3 regions of the Streptomyces sp. NPDC001858 genome follow, and region 3 is predicted to be linked to each of the others. Evidence: riboswitches for the same ligand, from Rfam matches in the RefSeq annotation. Region 3 holds a riboswitch; each other region holds the start of a gene.
The links. Region 3 has a riboswitch for cobalamin ahead of ACWCPF_RS10035 (ribonucleoside-diphosphate reductase subunit alpha). Riboswitches for the same ligand answer to the same signal wherever they lie in the genome.
Positions count from the first base shown of each region.

Region 1: it holds a riboswitch for cobalamin, as region 3 does, so the genes downstream of both, ACWCPF_RS20490 (cobalamin biosynthesis protein) here and ACWCPF_RS10035 (ribonucleoside-diphosphate reductase subunit alpha) in region 3, are expected to answer to the same signal.
Region 2: it holds a riboswitch for cobalamin, as region 3 does, so the genes downstream of both, ACWCPF_RS24860 (ABC transporter substrate-binding protein) here and ACWCPF_RS10035 (ribonucleoside-diphosphate reductase subunit alpha) in region 3, are expected to answer to the same signal.

Region 1 covers NZ_JBSFEV010000013.1:58,391-66,197, reverse strand. The annotation lists gene cobN (cobaltochelatase subunit CobN) at 1-2,316, opposite strand, end outside; gene ACWCPF_RS20495 (cobyric acid synthase) at 2,313-3,824, opposite strand; gene ACWCPF_RS20490 (cobalamin biosynthesis protein) at 3,821-4,798, opposite strand; cobalamin riboswitch at 4,900-5,040, opposite strand; gene ACWCPF_RS20485 (hypothetical protein) at 5,210-5,431, opposite strand; gene ACWCPF_RS20480 (anion permease) at 5,466-6,689, opposite strand; gene ACWCPF_RS20475 (lysozyme) at 6,843-7,643, opposite strand; gene ACWCPF_RS20470 (class II aldolase/adducin family protein) at 7,766-7,807, shown strand, end outside.
Region 2 covers NZ_JBSFEV010000019.1:33,230-41,036, forward strand. The annotation lists gene ACWCPF_RS24830 (DMT family transporter) at 1-347, opposite strand, end outside; gene ACWCPF_RS24835 (SDR family oxidoreductase) at 747-1,475, shown strand; gene ACWCPF_RS24840 (aldo/keto reductase) at 1,547-1,960, opposite strand; partial or broken gene ACWCPF_RS24845 (aldo/keto reductase) at 2,052-2,363, opposite strand; gene ACWCPF_RS24850 (carboxylesterase family protein) at 2,508-2,885, opposite strand; gene ACWCPF_RS24855 (aldehyde dehydrogenase family protein) at 2,945-3,226, shown strand; cobalamin riboswitch at 3,281-3,485, shown strand; gene ACWCPF_RS24860 (ABC transporter substrate-binding protein) at 3,528-4,565, shown strand; gene ACWCPF_RS24865 (FecCD family ABC transporter permease) at 4,562-5,626, shown strand; gene ACWCPF_RS24870 (ABC transporter ATP-binding protein) at 5,667-6,488, shown strand; gene ACWCPF_RS24875 (enoyl-CoA hydratase/isomerase family protein) at 6,524-7,648, opposite strand.
Region 3 covers NZ_JBSFEV010000005.1:302,357-310,163, forward strand. The annotation lists gene ACWCPF_RS10025 (hypothetical protein) at 1-44, shown strand, start outside; gene ACWCPF_RS10030 (ribonucleotide-diphosphate reductase subunit beta) at 1-982, opposite strand, end outside; gene ACWCPF_RS10035 (ribonucleoside-diphosphate reductase subunit alpha) at 982-3,351, opposite strand; cobalamin riboswitch at 3,474-3,609, opposite strand; gene ACWCPF_RS10040 (NACHT domain-containing protein) at 3,875-7,474, shown strand; gene mctP (monocarboxylate uptake permease MctP) at 7,522-7,807, opposite strand, start outside.

The DNA.
Region 1 (7,807 bases), on a different contig from region 3:
GACGGCGTCGGTGAGTTCGAAGCCCAGCGCCTCCCGCACCAGGCCACGGCTCTCGGCGACCGCCCAGCCCCGCTCCTCCATGCCCTCGGCGACCCGCCGGCACAGCTGCTCCAGCAGGTCGATCGCATCGGCGGCCGACCGCGCCGGCCCCTCGACGAGCTCCGACAGCTCGACCGGCACCTTCACCGGCGCGCCCGGCTCGGCGAGCAACTCCTTCTCGCTGAGCCCGAAATGGGCCGCGAAGGACGCCCTGAGCCCCGGCAGCGCGTTCGCCTGCCCGCCCCACACCTGCGAGGCGCGCAGCACGGCGAGCACCAGGTTCACCCGGGCCTCGCCGACCGGACCGCCGCCGAGGATGTGCAGACCGTCGCGGATCTGCACGTCCTTGATCTCGCACAGATAGCCGTCGATGTGCATGACGAACTCGTCGAAGGCGTCGTCGTCCGGCTGGTCGTCCACATGCAGGTCGTGGTGCAGCTCCGCCGCCTTGACCAGCGTCCAGATCTGCGCGCGCACGGCCGGCGCCTTCGTCGGGTCCAGATCGGACACGAGCGCGTACTCGTCGAGGAGCTGCTCCAGCTTGGCCAGGTCGCCGTAGGTGTCGGCCCGCGCCATCGGCGGGACGAGATGGTCGACCACGGTGGCGTGCCCGCGCCGCTTGGCCTGGGTGCCCTCACCGGGGTCGTTGACGATGAACGGGTACACGAGCGGCAGCTCCCCGAGCACGGCGTCCGGCCCGCAGCCCCTGGACAGCCCCAGCCCCTTGCCCGGCAGCCACTCCATCGTGCCGTGCTTGCCCATGTGCACGATGGCGTCGGCGCCGAAGGAGTGGTCCAGCCAGCGGTAGGCCGCCATGTAGTGGTGCGACGGCGGCATGTCCGGGTCGTGGTAGATCGCGATCGGGTTCTCGCCGAAGCCGCGCGGCGGCTGGATCATCACCACGACGTTCCCGAACTGCAGGGAGGCCAGCACGATGTCGTCCCCGTCGACGTACAGGCTGCCCGGCGGCTCGCCCCACGCGTCGAGCATGCCCTGGCGCAACTCGGGGTCCAGTTTGTCGAACCACGCCTGGTAGTCGGCGAGCGGCACGCGCGCGGGAGCGGCCGCCAACTGCTCCTCGGTGAGCCATTCGACGTCATGGCCACCGGCGTTGATGAGCCGGTGGATCAACTCGTCCCCGTTGTCCGGGTATTCGGTGAGCGAGTAACCGGCCGCCTTGAGCGCGTCCAGCACCCGGACCGCCGACGCGGGCGTGTCGAGACCGACCGCGTTGCCGACCCGCGAGTGCTTGGTCGGATAGGCCGTGAAGACGAGCGCGAGCTTCTTGTCGCCGTTCGCCTTGTGCCTCAACTGCGCGTGCCGTACGGCGATCCCGGCGACGCGTCCGGCCCGCTCGGGGTCGGCGACGTACACCGGGACGTCGTCCGGGCCCTGCTCCTTGAAGGAGAAGGGGACCGTGATCAGCCGTCCGTCGAACTCGGGGATCGCCACCTGCATCGCCGCGTCCATGGGGGACAGGGCCGCGTCGGACTCCTCCCAGGCGGCGTGCGAGGAGGTCAGGCAAAGTCCTTGCAGTACCGGCACGTTCAGGTCGGCGAGCGCCCCGATGTCCCAGGCCTCCTCGTCCCCGCCCGCCGAGGCCTGCGAGGCGTGCGTGCCGCCGGCGGCGAGGACGGTGGCCACGAGCGCGTCGGCCCGGCCGAGCAGCTCGTACAGTCCGGCGTCCGCACCGCGCAGCGAACCGCAGTACACGGCCAGCGCGTTGGCCCCCCGCGCCTCGATGGCGTCGCACAGCGTGTCCACGAAGGCGGTGTTGCCGCTCAGGTGGTGGGCCCGGTAGAAGAGGACGCCGACGGTCGGCCGGCCCTCGATGAACTCCCGCTCCCCGTGCATCCCGAACTCGGGCATCTTCTGCGGCTCGACGAACCCCTCGCCGGTCAGCAGCACGGTGTCGGAGAGGAACCGGGCCAGCTCGGTCAGGTTGGCCGGCCCGCCCTCGACGAGATACCGCAGCGCCTCCGCCACCACCCCGGCCGGCGCCGAGGACTCGGCCATCAGCTCGGCGTCCGGCACGGCCTCGCCGCCCAGCAGCACGGTCGGGATGCCGGACGCCTTCAGCGCGGCGAGCCCGTCCTCCCAGGCCCGCTTCCCGCCGAGCAGCCGTACGACGGCGAGGTCGGCGCCGTCCAGGAGGGCGGGCAGCTCCTCGGCGACGTCGACGCGGGTCGGGTTGCCGATCCGGTAGTCGGCGCCGGCAGCGGCCCGGGCCGCCAACAGATCGGTGTCGGCGGTGGACAACAACAACACTGTGCTCATGCGGGCGCTCCCGGTGGAATGAAAGGCAGTCCTTGCGGCGCGCCCGACTCGATGAGCCGCCAGAGCGCGTCGGTGTCCGCGTGCTGTTCGATCAGATCGCCGAGCCGGTCGAGCTGCTCCTCGCGCAGCCCGGCGAAAGAGGTGTCGGGGGCGGGCGTGAACCGGCGGCCCGCGGCGGCCGCGACCTCGCGCAGGAACGCCCGCCGGAATCCGTCCGACTCCAGCGAGCCGTGCCAGTGCGTGCCCCAGGTCTGCCCGACCCGGCAGCCGTCCAGGAAGGGGGTTCCGCCCAGGATCTCGGCGACCCCGTGGTGGATCTCGTAGCCCTCGACGGTCTCGCCGAGGGCTTCGCCCACCGGCCTGGTGAGGGTCTTCTCCCGGGCGAACCGCACCCGGACGGGCAGCAGTCCGAGTCCGTCGACCCGGCCCCGGCGGCTCTCGACCTCGTCCTCGATGCGCTCGCCGAGGAGCTGGAAGCCGCCGCAGATCCCGAGGATCGGCCGGCCCTCCGCCGCCCGGCGCAGCAGGGCCTCGGCCAGGCCGCGCTCGTGCAGCCACTCCAGGGCCCGGACCGTGCCTCGGGTGCCGGGCACGACGACGAGATCGGCGTCGGCCAGCTCCTCCGGCCGGTCCACGAACCGCACGACGACACCGGGCTCGGCGGCGAGCGCGTCCACGTCGGTGAAGTTGGACATGAGCGGCACGGCGCACACGGCGATCCGCAGCACGTCGTCCCCCACCGGCGGGGCGGTGTTCGACTCGCGCACGGTGCCGCGCAGCGAGACCCGGAGCCCGTCCTCCTCGTCGATCCCGAGCCCGTGCCGGAACGGCAGCACCCCGTAGGTGCGCCGTCCGGTGAGCCCGAGCAGCATGTCGAGCCCCGGCTCCAGCAGGGAGACGTCGCCGCGGAACTTGTTGACGAGGAACCCGGCGACGAGTGCCTGGTCCTCGGGGGACAGGAGCGCGACCGTCCCGAAGAAGGACGCGAAGACCCCGCCGCGATCGATGTCACCGACGACGAGCACGGGAAGCCCGGCGTTCCGGGCGATCCCCATGTTCACGATGTCGGTCCGCCGAAGATTGATCTCGGCGGGAGAACCGGCCCCCTCACAGATCACCGCGTCATACGTGCCCCGCAACTCGGCGAGACAGTCGAGAACGGTTCCCAGGAGTTTCTGCTGCCGGCCCCCGTGATACCCACGGGCGCTCAGCTCCCCGACGGGCTTGCCGAGCAGCACGACCTGGCTGCTCTGCTCGCCGCCCGGCTTCAGCAGCACGGGATTCATGAGCGCGGTCGGCTCGACCCGGCAGGCCTGGGCCTGCATGGCCTGAGCCCGGCCGATCTCGGCGCCTTCCTTCGTCACGAACGAATTCAGGGACATGTTCTGCGCTTTGAAGGGCGCGACCTTGACGCCCTGTCGCACCAGCCATCGGCAGATCCCGGCCGTCACGACACTCTTGCCGGCATCGGAGGTCGTGCCCGCGACCAGAAGACCGCCGCCGGTCATGAGGCACGCCCCTTCGCCTTGGCTTTCGCTTGCGCGTTCACGGTCGTGGCGAGGGCGCGCGCGGCGACGGTCACGCCGAGCGCGAGCAGACCGACCCGGCGCGAGAGCCGCGCGGCACGTTCGATGTCCTCGGCGACGACGGGCCGCCCGGCCGCCGCGTTGAGCACGGGCCGGTGCTCGACCCGGCCGCCGTACGACAGGGTCCCGCCCAGCCGCACCCCGAGCGCCCCGGCGAACGACGCCTCGACGGGCCCCGCGTTGGGGCTGGGATGCCGGCCCGCGTCCGCCCGCCAGGCCCGGACGGCCCCGCGCGGATCGTCCCCGGCCACGGCGGCGAGGACGGCGGTCAGCCGGGCCCCCGGCCATCCGGCGAGGTCGTCGAGCCGAGCGGAGGCCCACCCGAAGCGCAGGTATCTCGGCGAGCGGTGCCCGACCATGGCGTCGAGCGTGTTGACGGCGCGGAACCCGAGCAGCCCCGGCACCCCGCCGACGGCCCCCCACACCAGCGCCCCCACGACGGCGTCGGAGGTGTTCTCGGCGACGGACTCCACGACGGCCCGGGCGATCCCGTCCGCGTCCAGCGCCTGCGGATCGCGCCCGCACAGATGCGGCAGCCGCTCCCGCGCGGCATCGACGTCCCCCGCTTCGAGGGCCCGTCCGATGCCCCGCGCCTCGCGGACGAGAGAGGAGCCCCCGACGACGGCCCAGGTGGCGGCGGAGGTGAGGACGACGGAGACGGCGGCGGACGACCGTCCGCGGCGCGCGGCGGCAGCCCCCAGCGCTACGGCGCTCCCGGCGCACACGAGGGTGTGCAGGGCGCCCCATCCTCGGTGATCCCGCCACAGCACCCGCTCCACGTCACCCGCGGCCCGCCCGAACGCGGCGACCGGATGCCCACGGCGGGGATCGCCGAGCAGCAGATCGCCGAGGAGGCCGGCGGCGGCGCCGTACGCGAAGACGCGATCGGCACGCACGGGCTCAGCCGGCCGTGGGGTCGGGCAGCGAACCGGTGCGGTACCTCAACGGCCGAGCGAGCATGGCGATATGTCCTCACTCAGGGTGTCCGCGCCCTGGTTCGACTAGACCGGCGGTGAGAGTTCCTGGCTCCCGGGGGCTTACTACCCCGGTGACAGTGGCGGGACCGCGCCGGATTCGCACCGGCTTCCTCTCCTACCGCCGTTGATGGCTCCGGCAGTCCACCACGGGCCCGGAACGGCCGTCAACTTGCCGTTGACCTGCACAGGGAGAGTGTGCAGAACCCCACACCGCCACCACGACGGAGGTCACTCGCGCCCGGCTCGCAGCCGGCTCGCGGGGAGAAAACGGACCGCCCCGCGCGGCTCGTCGAAGAGCCGCACAGGGCGGTGAGTGCCGTCGGCCGGGCGTCAGACCACGATCAACGAGATCCCGTAGGCCACCGCGGCCGCGCAGGCGACGAAGCACGCGTACGCGCCCGTCACCGCGAGGGTGTCCGAGCCGCCCTCCGCCGCCGCGCGCTCCTGCCGCGACAGGCCCATGATGCCGAGGGTGAACAGGGCCACCAGGGCCACGGTGACCACGAGGCTGACGCCGAAGACGGAGCCCAGCGCCGCCCAGTCGATCTTCATGCTGCTTCTCTTCCTTCGTACCGGGTGCGCGGGCTCAGACGGCCGGGGCGGTGGGCTCGGTGGCGGCTGCTGCGGCGGCGGTCGCGGCGGTCGCGGCGGGGGACGGGATGGTGGCCGTCAGGCTGTCGGCGACCGGGGCCGGGATCGCCGTCGGCTCGTCCGTCCCGTTGACGTTCGACGCGTCGATGACCTCGCGCCGCGAGATCTTCCAGATCCACGCGCTGGAAGCCACCAGGAAGATCGCGACCAGCGCCGTGCCCCAGTCGCCCAGGTCGGTCACGGACTCCGCCAGCGCGCCCACCAGGGCCGCCGCCGGCAGCGTCAGACCCCAGGCGACGAACATCCGCGTCGCCGTCGACCAGCGGACCACTCCGCCCTTGCGGCCGAGGCCCGCGCCCATCACTGCGCCGGAGACCGAGTGCGTGGTGGAGAGGGAGAAGCCGAGGTGGGAGGAGGCCAGGATGACCGTGGCCGCGCTGGTCTGGGCGGCGAAGCCCTGCTGCGGCTGGAGGTCGGTCAGGCCCTTGCCCATCGTGCGGATGATGCGCCAGCCGCCGAGGTAGGTGCCGAGCGCGATGGCGAGGCCCGCGGAGAGGATGACCCAGGTGGGCGGGTCCGAGTCGGGGGCCACGGCGCCGCCGGCCACGAGCGCGAGGGTGATGATGCCCATCGTCTTCTGCGCGTCGTTCGTGCCGTGGGCGAGCGAGACCAGGCCGGCCGAGGCGATCTGGCCGGCGCGGTAGCCCTTCGCCGCGGCCTTGCCGTCGGCCTTCTTGCCGAGGGTGTAGGAGAGGCGGGTCGCCAGCAGCGCCGCGATGCCCGCCACGATCGGGGCCGCGATGGCCGGGATCAGGACCTTGGTGACCAGGGCGTCGCCGTGCACCGCGCCCATGCCGGCCGAGGCGATGGTGGCGCCGATCAGACCGCCCATGAGGGCGTGCGAGGAACTGGAGGGCAGGCCCACCAGCCAGGTCACGAGGTTCCAGAGGATGGCGCCGACCAGTGCGGCGAAGATGACCTCGGGCCGGATGCCGGTCTCGTCGACGAGCCCCTTGGAGATCGTGTTGGCGACCTCCACGGAGAGGAACGCGCCGACGAGGTTCAGCACGGCGGACATGGCCACCGCGACCTTCGGTCTGAGGGCGCCGGTCGAGATGGTCGTCGCCATCGCGTTGGCGGTGTCGTGGAAACCGTTCGTGAAATCGAACGCGAGTGCGGTTACCACCACAATCGCGAGGATCAGCGAGAAGCTTTCCATTTACCCAGGCAATCGTTCGAAGTGATCGGCCGGTTGAACGTAAGTAACCTAGGTGAACGGATGGTGAACTGAGGGGGGCTGCACGGTGTCCAATGGGGCGGGAGTGGGTCTGTGTTTCTTCGCTGTGCCGCCGACGGTTCAGGCGCCGCACGGCTAGTCCCCTTTTGCGAACCTCCGCAGCCGGTCGACGGAGCCGTTGAAGAGATTCTGGTCACCCGGCAGGCTGCCGCTGTCGGCGTACTGCCAGAAGGTCCACGCCGACCAGCCGCCCGGCAGGGCGCCCGCGTCGGCGGACCGGTAACGGGCGATCCACAGGGCGTGATCCGCGGCGAAGGCGCCGCTGCCGCCCGTGCAGAGGTTCCACCAGTGGGTCGTCGTGTAGATCACCGGGCGACGGCCGGTGAGCCGGTGCACCTCGTCGCTGAAGGCCCTGATCCAGGCGACCGTCTTCGCCTTCGTCAGGCCGTAGCAGGTGTTCGAGCCGCCGTAGGGGTTGTACTCCATGTCGAGGGCGGGCGGCAGGGTCCGGCCGTCCGCACTCCAGTCGCCGCCGTTGCCGACGAAGTGCGCCGCCTGCGCCTTGCCCGAGCCCTTGTCCGGCAACGCGAAGTGGTACGCGCCGCGCAGCAGCCCGACCGCGCCGGCGCCCGCGTACTGCGCGTCGAAGTACGGGTTGCGATAGGAGGTCGACTCGGTCGCCTTGACGTAGACGAACCCCGCCCCCGCGGCCTTCGCCCTCGGCCAGTCGACGGTCTTCTGGTGGGACGAGACGTCATGTCCCCTCGGCTGCTCCGCCGCGCGGGCGGGCGCCTGGGCGAGGCCGGTCCCCGCGGCGGCCAGCGCCACGGCCCAGGCCGCCCGGGCGAGACCGCCCCTGCGTCGGGACGCCGTGGACGCCGTGGACGGCCTGGATGGCCTGAATGGCCTGGACGACGGTGTGTGGGCGCGAGCCATGATTCCCCCGGAACGGCGGCGTGCACGAAACGAAAACGAACCAGAGGCTAGGGGAAGATCCACCGATATCGGCGGGTGTTCGTCGATCTCCGGCCACATCACGACAAGGGGAGGATCGCGGCATGGCTGAGCAGCGAGGGAGACGTGCGGTTCCCGAGGAGGCC
Region 2 (7,807 bases), on a different contig from region 3:
ACGCCCGTGCGGGCCACCGCCGGGTAGAAGGTGACCGGATAGCCGGCCACCGCCACCGCGCCGAGGGCGAGCAGCCACCGTTCGGGGCGGGTGCAGGCGGCGGGCAGCGAGCGGGCGCCGCGGGAGGTGAGGAACAGCAGGATGCCGCCGAGGGCGAGACCGGCGCAGCCGATGGCCGCCGCCGGCGCCCCGGCCGGCGCCAGCGAGCCGGCGGTCCCCGTCGTCCCCCACAGCACGGCCGAGGCGAGGATGGGCGTGGGACCGCCGAGGAGGCGGGAGGTGCGGGACGGGCGCGTGCCGGGGGTGGCCGGGCGCGCGGGAGTCAGCGGGGTGGTGCGGTTCGGCACAGTCGTGGTCTTCCGTCGTCGAATGCGTCTGCGTCAGGGACTCGATGCGAAACGGGCGCACTCGACGACAGCCCCTGACCGCCCTGCGGGTCGGTCGGGGCCGGGGATCGAACCGTCGGTTTCTGCGCCCGGTCAGGCGCAGAGCGGCGGCAGGACGACGTGCCAGTAGGTGTTCACGCCGCGATGCTACCTGCGTGCCGGAGCGCTCCGCTCTCCGCAAGCGTGCCCGGTTCCGGTGAACGCGGCGCACAGGCTGCGAGGGGGGCGAGGACCCTCCGGGAGCCTTCGTCGAGGGCGCTGATCGGCCGGGTGCGGTGCTCCATGTGGCGCGATCCGATCCGCGCCCACATGGTGGTTCATATACAGCATCACGCCCAAAGCGCAAATGAGAGGTATGTCATGAAGTTCGCGGTCATCGGCGGCACCGGACTCATCGGTTCCCAGGTCGTCGAAAATCTGAACGCCGCCGGGCACCAGGCGGTACCGCACTCCAAGTCCACCGGCGTGGACATCCTCAGCGGCCAGGGGCTGGACGAGGCGGTGGCGGGATCCGACGTCGTCGTCAACCTGACGAACTCCCCGACCTTCGACGAAGCCTCCCTGGCGTTCTTCCAGACCTCGATGGACAACCTGCTGGCCGCCGCGCAGAAGGGCGGCGTCGGCCACTTCGTCGTCCTGTCGATCGTGGGCGCGGACCAGGTGCCCGAGATGGACTACTACCGGGCCAAGGTCCTCCAGGAGAAGATCCTCGCCGCCGGGCCGATCCCCTACTCGATCGTCCGGGCGACGCAGTTCATGGAGTTCATGGACGCCGTCATGACCTGGACCGCCGACGGCGACACCGTGCGGCTGCCCGCCACGCCGATCCAGCCGATCGCCGCCAAGGACGTGGCCGCCGCGGTGGCGGAGGTCGCCGCGGGCGCCCCGCTGAACGGCATCCGCAACATCGCCGGCCCCGACCTCTTCACCCTCGACGAGCTGGGCCGGATCACCCTGTCCAGCAAGGGCGACCAGCGCACCGTCGTCACCGACCCCACCGCCGGCATGTTCGCCGTCATCAAGGGGGACGTCCTCACCGACAAGAACGCCCACCTCGCCCCCACCCGCTACACCGACTGGCTCTCCTGACCGGTCAGCTCCCGTCCGCGCCCGGGGCGTCGACGCGGTCGGCGTCCCGGTTCTCGACGGCGCACTCGTTCTCAGCCGCTTCCGTGCCGGAGCCAGGCGAGCTGGTCACCGGTCAGTGACAGGCGCCGGGACCGCAGCGAGCTGTCGGTCTGTGCCGTCGTGCGCGGGCCGATGGACGGCCAGACGCCCGGGTGGTGCAGGGTCCAGGCCAGGGCGACGGTCTCGGGGCGGGTGCCGAGCCGGTCGGCGAGTTCGCGGCAGCGGTCGCGCCGGGCGCGGTTGGTCGCGGTGTCGTACGGGTCCGGGCGGCCGTCGGCCCGCCGCGGTTCGTCGGTGCGGGCGAAGAAGCCGCGGGCCTGCGACGACCAGCTCAGCAGCGGCAGACGGTGGGCGCGGACGACGTCGAGTGCCGCGGCGTCCGCGTGCAGGCTGCCGCCCAGCAGTGCGGGATCGGGTTCGGCGAGGCTGAACTGGTAGCTGGCCAGGGAGGTGCCCGCGCCCGGCCAGCTCCTGCGCGAGCACGGCGAGGCGGTCCGCCCGCCAGTTGGAGACGCCGACCCGGCGGACCCGACCGTCCTCGACGAGGCCGATCAGCGTGTCCGCGAGTTCGGCGACGGACCGGGCGGGATCGTCGCAGTGGTGGAGCAGGACGTCGACGGTGTCGACGCCCAGGTTCTCCAGCGCGCTCCGCACGTGGTCGTGCACGTTCTCGCGGCTGAGCGGGATGTCCCGGCCGCTCGTGTCGTGGCCGACCTTCGTGGCCACGCCGAGCGTTCCGGGGTTCTTGCGCAGCCACCGGCCGACCGCCGCCTCGGCCTGCCCGCCGGCATAGCTGTGCGAGGTCTCGACCAACAGGCAGCCGGCTTCGGCGAAGTGGGCCAGTTCCATGTTGCGTGCCCAGACCAGGAACGGCGGCGGCGGTTCCACGCCGGGCCGACGATGGTGTCGAGCAGCTCGCTCTGTTCGGGCGTCAGGTCGGGCAGGGGGGTCAGTCGCACGGTCGGGGTTCCTTTCGGGAACGGGTGAAGGGGTTCACCAGGCGGCGGTCCGGGTCCGCAGGAAGCGCCGGTGGAAGTCGGTTCTCGCCGGGTCGGCGAGCGGGATCGGCGCCCAGCCGTGGCCGGTCTCGAAGACCTCGGGCCGGTCGGGGCGGGTGGCCGGCCAGTCCGGCAGGGCCGGGCCGTTCGGGTCGCCGGTGGACACGAAGTTGACGACGTATCCGGTGAGGAGGTCCGCGACGCGCCGGTCCTCCTCGCGCCACGGGCGGTCCAGGGCGTGCAGCGTGCCCAGCAGGTACGGGATCTCCGAGCCGTGGAAGGCGCCGCGCGCAGCGCCGTCGGGGCCCGGCTGGGCATGGGTCCAGAAGTGGGTGAAGACGGGGCTCGCGGCGCCCTCGGCCCACTCCGTCACCCACAGGTGGGTGCTGACGCGGGCGGAGTCGGCGCGGGCCGTGTGGTGCCCTGTCGGTCCTGACCCACGAGGACGAGGAGAAGGCCGTCGCGATCGCCAACGGCACGCGCTACGGTCTGACCGCCACGCAATGGACCCAGGACATCGGCCGCGCCGTACGCCTGGCCCGCGCGGTCCAGGCGGGCCAGGTCGCCGTCAACACCCTCGGCGACGGCGGCCCCGGCGGGGCCATCGGCGCGCCCTTCGGCGGCTACCGGCACAGCGGCTTCGGCCGCTCCATGGGCCCCGACTACGTCGAGGACTGGACCCAGCTCAAGGCGGTCGTCATCAACGCCGGCTGAAGCGCCCGGGAGGGGACATCGGGGGGCACGTGGGGCGATCAGGCAATGCCATGGTAATTTTCGAACGCCAGTCGTATTCGTGCACGCGGTAGTACGCGTGCACGGGTCAGGGAATCCGGTGGAAGTCCGGAACTGACGCGCAGCGGTGAGGGTGACGGGCGGGGCGGCAACCACTGGACGACGGCCATGGCCAGGTCTGGGAAGGTGCCCCGCCGGGGTGATCCCGAGTCCGAAGACCTGCTGGCAGCCGACCGTCCGAACGGGCCCCGCGCATGGGCCTCGACGCCTAGGAAGCCGCTTCGTGCATCTGTCCCGCCCCGCCCGCTGTTCCGTCCTGCTCCTGTCCGGGGCACTGCTGCTGTCCGCCTGCGGTGCGGGCTCGTCGTCCGAGGGGGCTGCGGGCGCGGGCGCGTCCGCGAAGGCCGTCACGCTGGACAACTGCGGGCAGAAGGTGACCGTCAAGGCACCTCCGCAGCGGGCCGTCTCGCTGAACCAGGGCACCACCGAGATCATGCTCTCGCTGGGCCTCGCCGACCGCATGGTGGGCACCGCCACCTGGACCGACCCGGTCATGAAGGGGCTGGAGAAGGCCGACGCGAAGGTGCCTCGGCTCGCCGACAACCAGCCGTCGTTCGAGAAGGTGCTGGACACCGAGCCGGACTTCGTGGCCTCCTCCTTCACCTCCACGCTGAGCAAGGGCGGAGTGGCCCCGCGCGAGAAGTTCGCGGAGCTGGGGGTGCCGACGTACCTCTCGCCCGCCGACTGCGAGGGCAAGGACAACAGCGGCGGCGGCGACGGCTCGCGGACCGAGCCGCTGGCCATGGACACCGTGTACCGCGAGGTGCGCGAACTGGCGCGGATCTTCGGGGTCGAGGAGCGCGGCGAGAAGCTGGTCACGCAGCTCCAGGGCCGGGTGGCCACGGCCACGTCCGGGATCGACGCCGAGGACGCCACCGTCCTGTACTGGTTCGCGAACCAGGAGTCGCCCTATCTGGCGGGCTGCTGCGGTGCGCCGGGCATCGTCACGAACGTGCTGGGCGCGAAGAACGTCTTCGACGACAGCACGCAGGAATGGCCGCAGGTGAACTGGGAGACGGTCGCCGACCGCAACCCCGACGTGCTGGTCATCGGCGACCTCACCCGCAAGTCGCAGACGGCCGAGACCGCCGCGCGGAAGATCGCGTTCCTGGAGTCCAACGCGGCGACGAAGAACATGGACGCGGTGAAGCAGAAGCGTTACGTGCTGCTCAGCGGGCAGGCCATGAACCCCACGATCCGCACCGTCGAAGGGGTGGAGAAGGTCGCCGCGGCGCTGCGCGCGTACGGGCTCGCCGGATGACCACCGCCCTGCGGTCGCCCGGGGTCCGACGGCTCCGGGCCGCCGCCGGGGTGCTGCGGGGCGTGGCCGGCCCGGTCCTCGGACTCGCGGTGCTGGCCGTGTCCGTCGCCGTGGCCATCACCATCGGGCCGGCGGACATCGGCGTCGGTGACGTCTGGTCCACGGTCGCCTCCCACCTGGGCTGGGGCGCCTCGGACCTGTCCCCCATCCGGGACGGCATCGTCTGGAACCTGCGGCTGCCGCGCACCCTGCTCGCCGCGGTGTGCGGCGCCGGGCTCGCCGTGTGCGGGGCGGTGATGCAGTCGCTGCTGCGCAACCCGCTGGCCGACCCCTTCGTCCTGGGGGTCTCCTCCGGGGCGTCGACCGGGGCGGTCGTCGTGGTCGTCCTCGGGGTCGGCGGGAGCGTCGTGTCGGTGTCGGGGGGCGCGTTCGCGGGCGCGCTCGGCTCGTTCGCGATGGTGCTGCTGCTCAGCCACACGCTCGGCGGGACGACGGACCGGGTGGTGCTGTCCGGGGTGGCCGCGATGCAGCTGTTCTCGGCCGTGACCTCGTTCATCGTGCTGACGGCGGCCGACGCGGAGACCACCCGGGGCGTGCTGTTCTGGCTGCTCGGATCGCTCAGCGGGGCCGGCTGGACCGAGGTGTGGCTCTGTCTGGCCGTGCTGGCGCTCGCCCTGACGGTGTGCCTCGGGTACGCGCGCACCCTGGACGCCTTCGCCTTCGGCCAGGACGCGGCGGCCACACTCGGGGTCGCGGTGGCCCGGACCCGGCTGGTGCTGCTGTGCGTGACCGCGCTGTTGACGGCCGTGCTGGTGAGCGCGGCGGGCGCGATCGGCTTCGTCGGCCTCGTCCTGCCGCACGCGGCCCGCGCCCTGGTCGGCCCCGGACATGCCCGGCTGCTGCCGGTCGCCGCGCTCGCCGGGGCGGTGTTCCTGGTGTGGGCCGACACCCTGGCCCGTACCGTCCTCGACCCGCAGGAGGTGCCGGTGGGCGTGGTGACGTCGCTCGTCGGCGTCCCGGCGTTCGTCCTGGTCCTGTACCGCACGAGGGGGACCCGATGAGGAGGACGCGGTGAGCGGGACGCACGAGGGGCAGAACGCGGTGGACGGATCCCACGACAGCGAGTACGACGGGGAGCACGCGTCGCCCACGCTCCACGCCGACCGGGTGAGCCGCTCCGCGGGCGGACGGCTGATCCTCGACGGCGTCAGCCTCACCCTCCGGCCCGGCTCCGTGACCGGACTGCTCGGCCCCAACGGCTCGGGCAAGTCGACCCTGCTGCGGCTGCTGTCCGGGGTGCTGGCCCCGGCCTCGGGCGTGGTGACCCTCGACGGCCGACCGCTGGGCGACTGGGGCCGCCGAGCCGTCGCGCGGCGCGTGGCCGTCGTCGAGCAACAGGCGGACACCCTGGTCGAGTTGACCGTCGCCGACGTGGTGCGCCTGGGCCGCGTCCCGCACCGCCGCGCCTGGACGCCGGCGACCGCGGCGGACGAGCGGGCCGTCCGCACCGCCCTCGAACGCACCGGGCTCGCCGACCGCCTGGACCAGCCCTGGCACACGCTCTCCGGCGGGGAACGCCAGCGCGTCCAGATCGCCCGCGCCCTCGCCCAGGAGCCCCGCGAACTGCTGCTGGACGAACCGACCAACCACCTGGACATCCAGCACCAGCTCGACCTGTTGAACCTGGTCGCCGAACTGCCCGTCACCAGCGTCGTCGCCCTGCACGACCTGAACCTGGCGGCCATGTACTGCGACCAGGTCGTCGTGCTCCGGCAGGGCCGGGTGGTAGCCGCCGGCACCCCTGCCGCCACCCTCACCGAGGCCCTGATCGCCGACGTCTACGGCGTGCGCGCCACGGTCACCCGCCCCGGCGCCGGCGACCGGCCGTACATCCGCTTCCTGGGGACGGTCGCCGGGAGGTGAGCGCAGGGCGGCCGGCGCCGCGGCCGAACGGGCTCTCAGCCGTCGAGCCCGAGTCCCCGTCGTCCGTCGAGGGGGCGGAACCAGCGCTCGACGTCCGCGTCGGCGACCTCGGCGAGGGTGGCCGGTGACCAGCGCGGATCGCGGTCCTTGTCGATGACCTGGGCGCGGATGCCCTCGACCAGGTCGGCGGTGGACAGGGCCGCGCAGGACACTCGGTACTCCTGCTCCAGCACCCGCTCCAGCGACCCGAGCCGACGGGCCCGCCGCAGTGCCGTCAGCGTCACCTTCAAGGTGGTGGGCGACTTGGTGAGCAGGGTCTGCGCGGCCTCCTTCGCGGCCGGGTCGCCGTGCGCGAGCAGCCGCCGGACGATCTCCTCGACGGTGTCGGCGGCATAGCAGTCGTCGATCCACTCCCGATGTGCGGCCAACTCCCCCTCCGGAGCAGGCCGCACATGAGGCGCGAGGGCCTCCCGGACGGGCAGCCGGGCCAGGTCGGCGACGACGTCGTCCAGCGACGGGGACGGCACGTAGTGGTCGGCCAGCCCGCACAGCACGGCGTCCCCGGCGCCGATCTGCGCCCCCGTCAGCGCCAGGTGGGTGCCCAGTTCGCCGGGTGCGAGCCCGAGCAGATGGGTGCCGCCGACGTCCGGGACGAATCCGATGCCGGTCTCGGGCATCGCGATGCGCGAGCGCTCGGTGGCGATCCGGACGCTGCCGTGGGCGGACACGCCGACTCCGCCGCCCATGACGATGCCGTCCATGACGGCGACGTACGGCTTGGGGTAGCGGGCGATGCGCGCGTTGAGGCGGTACTCGTCGCGCCAGAACGCGGCCGAGGCGCTGCCGTCCGCGTCGCGAGCGTCGTCGTGGACGGCGCGGATGTCGCCGCCCGCGCACAGACCGCGCTCCCCGGCGCCGGTGATGACGACGGTCTCGACGGCCGGGTCGTGCTCCCAGGCGGTGAGCGCCTCGTCGATGCGGCGCACCATGACATGGTTCAGGGCGTTGAGGGCTCGGGGCCGGTTGAGGACGATATGGGCCGCCCGTCCGGCGGTGCGCAGCAGGACAGGTTCCTCTCCGGAGGTCGCTGCGGACGCGCTCGTCGCGCTGGTCGCGCTCGTGGGGCCGGTCGGGCTCGTCGCGCTGGTCGGGCCGTTCATCCGTACGCCTCCGTCAGGGGCCGCGCGCCACGATGACACGCATGATCTCGTCGGTTCCTGCCGGGAATCCTAGGGACAGGCCGGACGGGTGACCCGCACCACACTTTTCGGGAGAAGAAACTCACAGCCGTGCGCTCTGCTGCGGCTTCGGCGATCTGG
Region 3 (7,807 bases):
GGTACGCCGACGGACGGCGCTCGAAGAAGTTGGTCAGCTCCTGAACGCCCTGCAGCTCCATGAAGGAGAACGGGTTCTCCGAGCCGTACACCGGAGCGAAGCCCAGCCGCGCCAGCCGCTGGTCGGCGACGCACTCCAGGTACTGCCGCATGGAGTCGGTGTTCATCCCCGGGAGGCCGTCGCCGCACAGGTCACGGGCGAACTGCAGCTCGGCCTCGACGGCCTCCCGCAGCATGTCGGTGACCTCCTGCTGGAGCTGGTCGTCGAACAGCTCCGGCTCCTCCTTGCGGACCGTGTCGACGACCTCGAAGGCGAAGCTCATGTGCATCGTCTCGTCGCGGAACACCCAGTTGGTGCCGGTCGCCAGGCCGTGCAGCAGACCCCGGCTGCGGAACCAGTAGACGTACGCGAAGGCCCCGTAGAAGAACAGGCCCTCGATGCACGCGGCGAAGCAGATCAGGTTGAGCAGGAAGCGGCGCCGGTCGGCCTGGGTCTGCAGGCTGTCCAGCTTCTCGACCTCGTTGATCCACTTGAAGCAGAATTCTGCCTTCTCGCGGATGGAGGGGATGTTCTCCACCGCGTCGAAGGCGGCCGCCCGGTCCTGCGGATCGGGGAGGTAGGTGTCCAGCAGCGTCAGATAGAACTGGACGTGCACGGCCTCCTCGAACAGCTGCCGCGACAGATACAGGCGCGCCTCGGGCGAGTTGATGTGCTTGTACAGCGTCAGCACCAGGTTGTTCGCCACGATCGAGTCGCCCGTCGCGAAGAACGCGACCAGCCGGCCGATCATGTGCTGCTCGCCCTCGGACAGCTTCGCCAGGTCGGAGACGTCCGAGTGGAGGTCGACCTCCTCGACGGTCCAGGTGTTCTTGATGGCGTCCCGGTAGCGCTCGTAGAAGTCCGGGTAGCGCATCGGACGCAGCGTCAGTTCGAAGCCCGGGTCGAGCAGGTTCTTCTCGGTCTTTTCGGGGGCGGTGGACATTACTGGCAGGCCTCGCAGGACTCGGGGTTCTCAAGAGAGCAGGCGACCGCGTCTTCAGGGGTCGCCTGTACGGGGATCGGGGCTTGCGCCTGGGCGGCGCGGGCGATCCGGGTCGCCGGGCGCGAACGCAGGTAGTACGTCGTCTTCAGACCCGACTTCCACGCGTACGCGTACATCGAGGAGAGCTTGCCGATGGTCGGCGTCTCCAGGAACAGGTTCAGCGACTGCGCCTGGTCCAGGTACGGGGTACGGGCGGCGGCCATGTCGATCAGGCCGCGCTGCGGGATCTCCCACGCCGTGCGGTACAGGGCGCGCACCTCGGCCGGGATCCACGCGAACTCCTGCACCGAGCCGTTGGACTCGCGCAGCGCCTCACGGGTGCGGGCGTCCCAGACGCCGAGCTCCTTCAGCTCGTTCACCAGGTAGGAGTTGACCTGGAGGAACTCGCCGGACAGCGTCTCGCGCTTGAACAGGTTGGACACCTGCGGCTCGATGCACTCGTACACGCCCGCGATGGACGCGATGGTGGCGGTCGGCGCGATGGCGAGCAGCAGCGAGTTGCGCAGGCCCGTCGCCGCGATCCGCGACCGCAGCGCCGCCCAGCGCTCCGGCCAGGTGAACTCGACGCCGTAGTGGTCGGGGTGCAGCACACCGCGCGCGGTGCGGGTCTTGTCCCAGGCGGGCAGCGGGCCGCTGCGCTCGGCCAGGTCGGCGGAGGCCTCGTACGCGGCGAGCATGATGCGTTCGGCGATCCGCGTGGACAGGGCCTGGGCCTCGGCGGAGTCGAACGGCAGCCGCAGCTTGAAGAAGACGTCCTGGAGGCCCATCGCGCCCAGCCCGACCGGCCGCCAGCGGGCGTTGGAGCGGCCCGCCTGCTCGGTCGGGTAGAAGTTGATGTCGACGACCCGGTCGAGGAAGGTGACGGCGGTGCGGACGGCCGCGTCCAGCCGCTCCCAGTCGATGCCGTCCCCGCCCGCGGCCGACGGGTCGACGAACGCGCCGAGGTTCACCGAACCCAGGTTGCACACGGCCGTCTCGCCGTCGTCGGTGACCTCCAGGATCTCCGTGCACAGGTTCGAGGAGTGCACGACGTGACCCGGTTCGGCCGTCTGGTTGGCGGTGCGGTTGGCGGCGTCCTTGAAGGTCATCCAGCCGTTGCCGGTCTGCGCGAGGGTGCGCATCATGCGGCCGTACAGGTCCCGCGCCGGGATGGTCTTCTTCGCGAGGCCCGCCTCCTCGGCCTTGCGGTAGGCCGCGTCGAACTCCGCGCCCCACAGGTCGACCAGCTCGGGCACGTCGGCCGGGGAGAACAGCGACCACTGCCCGTCGGCGTTGACCCGTCGCATGAACTCGTCCGGGATCCAGTGCGCGAGGTTCAGGTTGTGCGTACGGCGGGCGTCCTCACCGGTGTTGTCCCGCAGCTCCAGGAACTCCTCGATGTCGGAGTGCCAGGTCTCCAGGTAGACCGCGGCCGCGCCCTTGCGCCGGCCGCCCTGGTTCACGGCGGCGACCGAGGCGTCCAGGGTCTTCAGGAACGGCACGATGCCGTTGGAGTGCCCGTTGGTGCCCCGGATCAGCGAACCGCGGCTGCGGATGCGGGAGTACGACAGCCCGATGCCGCCGGCGTGCTTCGACAGCCGGGCGACCTGGTGGTAGCGGTCGTAGATGGAGTCCAGCTCGTCCAGCGGGGAGTCGAGGAGGTAGCAGGACGACATCTGGGGGTGCCGGGTGCCGGAGTTGAAGAGCGTGGGGGAGGACGGGAGGTAGTCCAGCCGGCTCATCAGCCCGTACAGCGCGGCGACCTCGTCCAGCGCCCGCGCGCTGTCGTCCTCGGCCAGGCCGGAGGCGACGCGCAGCAGGAAGTGCTGGGGCGTCTCGACGACCTTGCGGGTGATCGGGTGCCGCAGCAGGTAGCGGCTGTGCAGGGTGCGCAGCCCGAAGTAGCCGAAGCGGTCGTCGGCGGCCGTGTCGATCAGCGCGTCGAGGCGGGCCGCGTGGACGCGCACGAACTCGGCGGTGCGGTCCGCGATCAGACCCTCGCGATGGCCGACGGCGACCGAGGCGGTGAACGACGTGACGCCCTGGGAGGCTGCCTCCGCGGCGATGCTGATGGTCAGCAGCCGGGCGGCCAGCTTCGAGTAGGCCGGGTCCTCGGAGATCAGACCGGCGGCCGCCTCCGTCGCCAGCTCGCGCAGCTCCGCCTCGTCGGCCCGCGAGGACCGGCCGCGCAGGGCGGCGGCGGCGACCCGGCCGGGGGCGGCGTCGGGAAGGTCGGCGGTCAGCTCGGTCAGGGTCCGCAGCAACGCGTTCCCGGGACCGTCGGTCTCCAGCTCGAAGACTGAAACCGGGTCGGCTGGCGCGATGGTCACGTGAGGCTCTCCCTCGCTCGGCAGGGGGCCTGGCGGAGGGCGGGGCAGCACACGAGCGCACGGGGCGTCGCGCCCACCGGCCCACTCCGCGAGGCCCGGACGTCAGGGCACCCGGACCGGGACGGCCGGGCGCGCTGTCGGCAGGACCTCGGACTGAACAGGCGTGCACATATGGGTGGACATGCACGCGTGTACACCGTTGCGGGACAGTTCCGGATTCGCACCGGATTCCCCTGCGACGACAGCGAGCATGAGCATACATCTTGTGCCTGCCTGTCGCGTCACCCCCAGATGTTGTGTCGCGCTGATTTCAGAGCGTCAACTCGTAGGTGAGGAGAGTGATGTCGTCAGGTGCGGCACGGGATTCCGGTCCCGCTCTGGTGTGCGGACGAAACCGAGACGTTCGTAGCCGACGGCCGGGGACGGCCGGGTTGCGGGTCGTCCCCGGAGTGTTTCCATGGAAAGTAGGTGCCGACACCGCACAGTCCCCCGTCCCGAGAACCCTCTCGGAGGGAGCAGACTCATGACGAGTGTCGTCCGCCGCCCGCCCGGGAAGACCCGTCTGCCCAACGCGCCGATGGCCACACTGGAACTCAGACGCTGGGGCAAACGGATCCGCGGCGCCCTCGTCGGCCGCTGGCACACCCACACCATCCGCCGGGAGGCCCGGCGCGGAACCACCCGGCCCAGGAAATGGCGGAGGTGGTTCTCCTACGCCAACGTGACCCGGTTCGTCTGGGTGCTCGCTGTGCTCGCGGTGTTCGCCTGGTGCATAGAAGGTCTGTACATCCTGCTCACGGGGGAGACGACCGGCTTTGAGGAGTGGCGCAAGGGCAACGGCGGCTTCGACGCCCTGCTGCGCTTCATCGGGCCCGTCCTCACCGCCTCGATCGCCGCGGCGTCGTTCCTGTTCTGCTGGTACAGCTGGACCAAGCGACGCTATCTCCTGGACGCCCGTAGAAATCCCGACAAGCTGGTGCTCACCGCAGGCCCGGAGACCGACGAGATCGTGGGCCGCGAGGAGGTCGCCGAGGTCATCGCCCAACGGCTGCGCGACCGCGACACCCGCCGGCCCTATCTGCTCGTCGGAGGCGTCGGCGTCGGCAAGACCGCCGTCCTCGTGCGGCTCACCGAACTGCTGGCCCATCAGCACGCCGTACCCGTGCCGATCCGGCTCCGGGACGCGACGGACGAGGCCACCCTGAACTTCGAGCGCTTGGCCAAGCAGAGGTTCGCCGAGGAGACGCCTCAGGGGACCCTGGCCCGCACCAAGATCGACCGGGTCTGGCAGCAACTGCTCGCCGACGACAAGCCCGTCGTCATCGCCGACGGGCTGGAGGAGGCCCTGCTCGACGAGGGACTCCAGCAGAACCGGGACAACATCATCCGCCGGGCCATCGAACGGGCCCACAAGGAGCGGCTGCCGCTGGTCATCGCCTCCCGGCCGCACAGCCCGCTGGAGAACACCGTCGCCGCCATCGTGGAGTTGGAGCCGCTCAGCGAGGAGGAGGCGCTGTACTTCGTCGAGGCGCGCGCCTCGGACGCCGAGGAACGGTACCTGGACGACCTCGTGGAGCGGGCGGAGGTCACCGAGTCGCCCATCTACCTCCAGATCGTCCGCGATCTGCATCACCACGGCAGGCTGCGCCCCGACGAGCCGGGCCACCTGGACACCTCGGACCGGGACCGGGGCACGCTGCGCCTGCGGCTGCTGGACCGATGGGCCGAGGAGCTGTGCGCGGGCCGGCTGCGGGAGAAGGTCGCGCTGAACCTGCAGGAGCGCCAGGACACCGTGGCGGTGGTCGCCGCGATGGCCTGCGTCGGCCTGCTCCAGGACAAACTGGAGGTCGGCTTCGAGGAGTTGTTGAGCACGGACGTGCACCCTGGTCCGGTGCGGTATGCGGCCGGCCACGCGGAGCACCTGTGGACCAGAGCCCGCGGCTTCGACCGGTACGGCAAGCGCGTCAACGTCTTCTCCGAGTGGCACCGCGAACAGATCTGGAACGCCCTGTGCAGGCTGCTCGGCGAGGAGGAGCGCAAGCGGCTCAGCGAGGGCAGCATGGAACAGTGCCAAGCCGTGCTCGCCCGTCACGCGACCAACGCGCACAAGCTCAAGCTGGTGGAGAGCCTGGGGCGAAAGGTCCGTTTCCCGCACAGCATCATCCAGGCCTATCTGGGATTCCGCGTCCTGGACGAGCTGGGGGAGCGGGTCGCCGGAGAGCTGGTCGACCAGGCGCTGCGACCGCCCGGCCCCAGCCGGGAGCTGCTCATCGCCCTGGTGTTCCTCTCCCGGCGGCGGGCCGCGAAGCTCGCCGACCGGGGCCACGGTGTCCGGACCGAGGTGAAGAAGGAGATCGAGGAGTGGATGCGGCAGGCACCCGTGCACGGCCGCACCCTGACCCACCGGCTCTGCTCGGCGGCCGAACACCGCACCGACGACCCGAAGGTCCTCGACCTCTACGCGGCGGCGCTGGAGGTCGAGAGCGCGGAGGAGTCCCCAGGACACCTGGACGACATCGTGCATGCGGCGCACGCGTCCTGGTCCGGCATCAAGGGGGACCGCCGCAGCCTCGACGACGCGAAACTGGCCTTCGTCAGGCAGCTCGGGGCGACACTGCGGACGGTCTCCGGGCGGCTCGGCAGGTCGACGCTGTACTCGGAGCTCTTCGACATGGCCATCGAGGAGCCCTCCTACGCGATCCGTATGGCCGCCGCCCAGGAGTGCGGCGCCGGAGGCAACGAGGCGTTCACCGTGATCCGCGAGCGTTTCCGCCTCGACAGCGACCCCGTCCGCGAGTACATCGACCAGGTCAACCGCCTCAAGGACGAAAGGAGGCAGAACTACCAGACATGGGCGGCGCAGATGGCGCTGGCGACGTACGGCACCCCCGTGCCGTCCAACCGCCGCCAAGGGCTGCGCCGCCAGCAGCTCACCCTCAAACAGCTCCAGCAGAAACGGCGCGAACTCAACGACGGGTACGAGGAACGGCGGGTGCGGCTGCTCCGTAACTTCATGATGCGGGCCTGGATCCTGCCCATGCTCCTGGGCTCCGTCGACGCCGCCCACCGCGACGAGGCGTCCGAACGCCTCGGCAAGTGGCTGCGCCACCTGGACCCGGTACACACCGGCGGCACCCCCGACATGCCGCTCGCGCTGGAGGCCGCACTGGCCCAGGGGTTCAAGTACGCGGCCAACCGGCGCATCCGCCACCCGCAGTCGGACCCGGGCAGCCGGGCCGGCCTGATCCGCCAGGCGGTGACGCTCCTGGAGCGCTCGCGGTGCTGGTACGCACAACTGAGCCTGCTCCAGGCGCTGTGCCTGTGGGAACTCCCGGACGACAGCGGCCGGCCGGCACACGCCCGCGGCGGCGGGTCGAACCCCGCGTCCCGCACCGTCGGTGGGGCCACCGCCGTGGAGACCGTCCGGCGCTGGCTGTCGATGGCCGGCACGGTCAACCGGCCGCCCGGCCCGCCGGGAGTGAACGGCGACTCGCCGCGGCGCCTGCTCCACCCGTTCGTCGCCGAGGCGGGCGACCTGGTGGCCCTGGCCCTCGAGACCGGGCAGCCCGAGCGCTTCCTGTGGATCGACGAGAAGGGCACCGCCGACAACATCGGCGCCCGCGTCGGCCGTGACGGCGGCTCCCGCAGGCACAACCTGTGGATCCCGCCCTCGGTCGGCTGGAGCACGCTCGACGGGCGCGCCCAGCGCCTGGTCGCCGATGTGCTGGTCATGGTGAACCTCATCGAACGGGACGGCCACCCGGACGAGGTCGAGGAGCGGATGGCCCGCGTGGAGCAGCCCGGCATGCCGCTCCCGCCGTGCATTCGCACCGACCGCGGACCGCTGCACCCCGGGTGGCCGGCCGGCAAGGCCGAGCCGCCCGCCCCGGGCTCCCAGTGCCTGCCCGACTGCAAGTTCCAGCTCTGCCCGTACCCGCCGCGCGGCTCGGTGCCCCGGGACGAGATCCGCGAGCCCTTCTGCCGCCAGCAACAGGCCCTGCTGCCGGGACGGCTGCGGCGGTGCCTCCCCAGACTCCTGCGCCGCAAGACACCGCACTGGGTCAGCATGCGCGTAGGCGAGCTGGACGACTTCTGGGACGCGATGGCCAGGCGCACCCGCTGAACAGCGCGGAACACGCCTGGCCGTCGGAGAGGCCCGGCCGGTGCGGACTAGTGCGTCGCCGCCGGCAGCTCCTTCTGGACGCCCGGGTCGCCGGCGTCCGCCGTGTAGTCCTCCGGCCTGGTCTCGTCGACGCCTTCCGGGGTCTTGAGCGCCTTCAGGACGAAGGTCAGGGCCACGGTGACGGCTACGTTCAGGACGAACGCCGTCAGGCCGATGTAGCCGATCTCGCCGATGCCCGGGATCTCCTTCGACGAGCCGCCGAAGTGCTTCTGGGTCGGGGAGGCGACGCCGTAGGCGGCGACCGTGCCGTAGAGCATGCCGACCGCCCAGCCG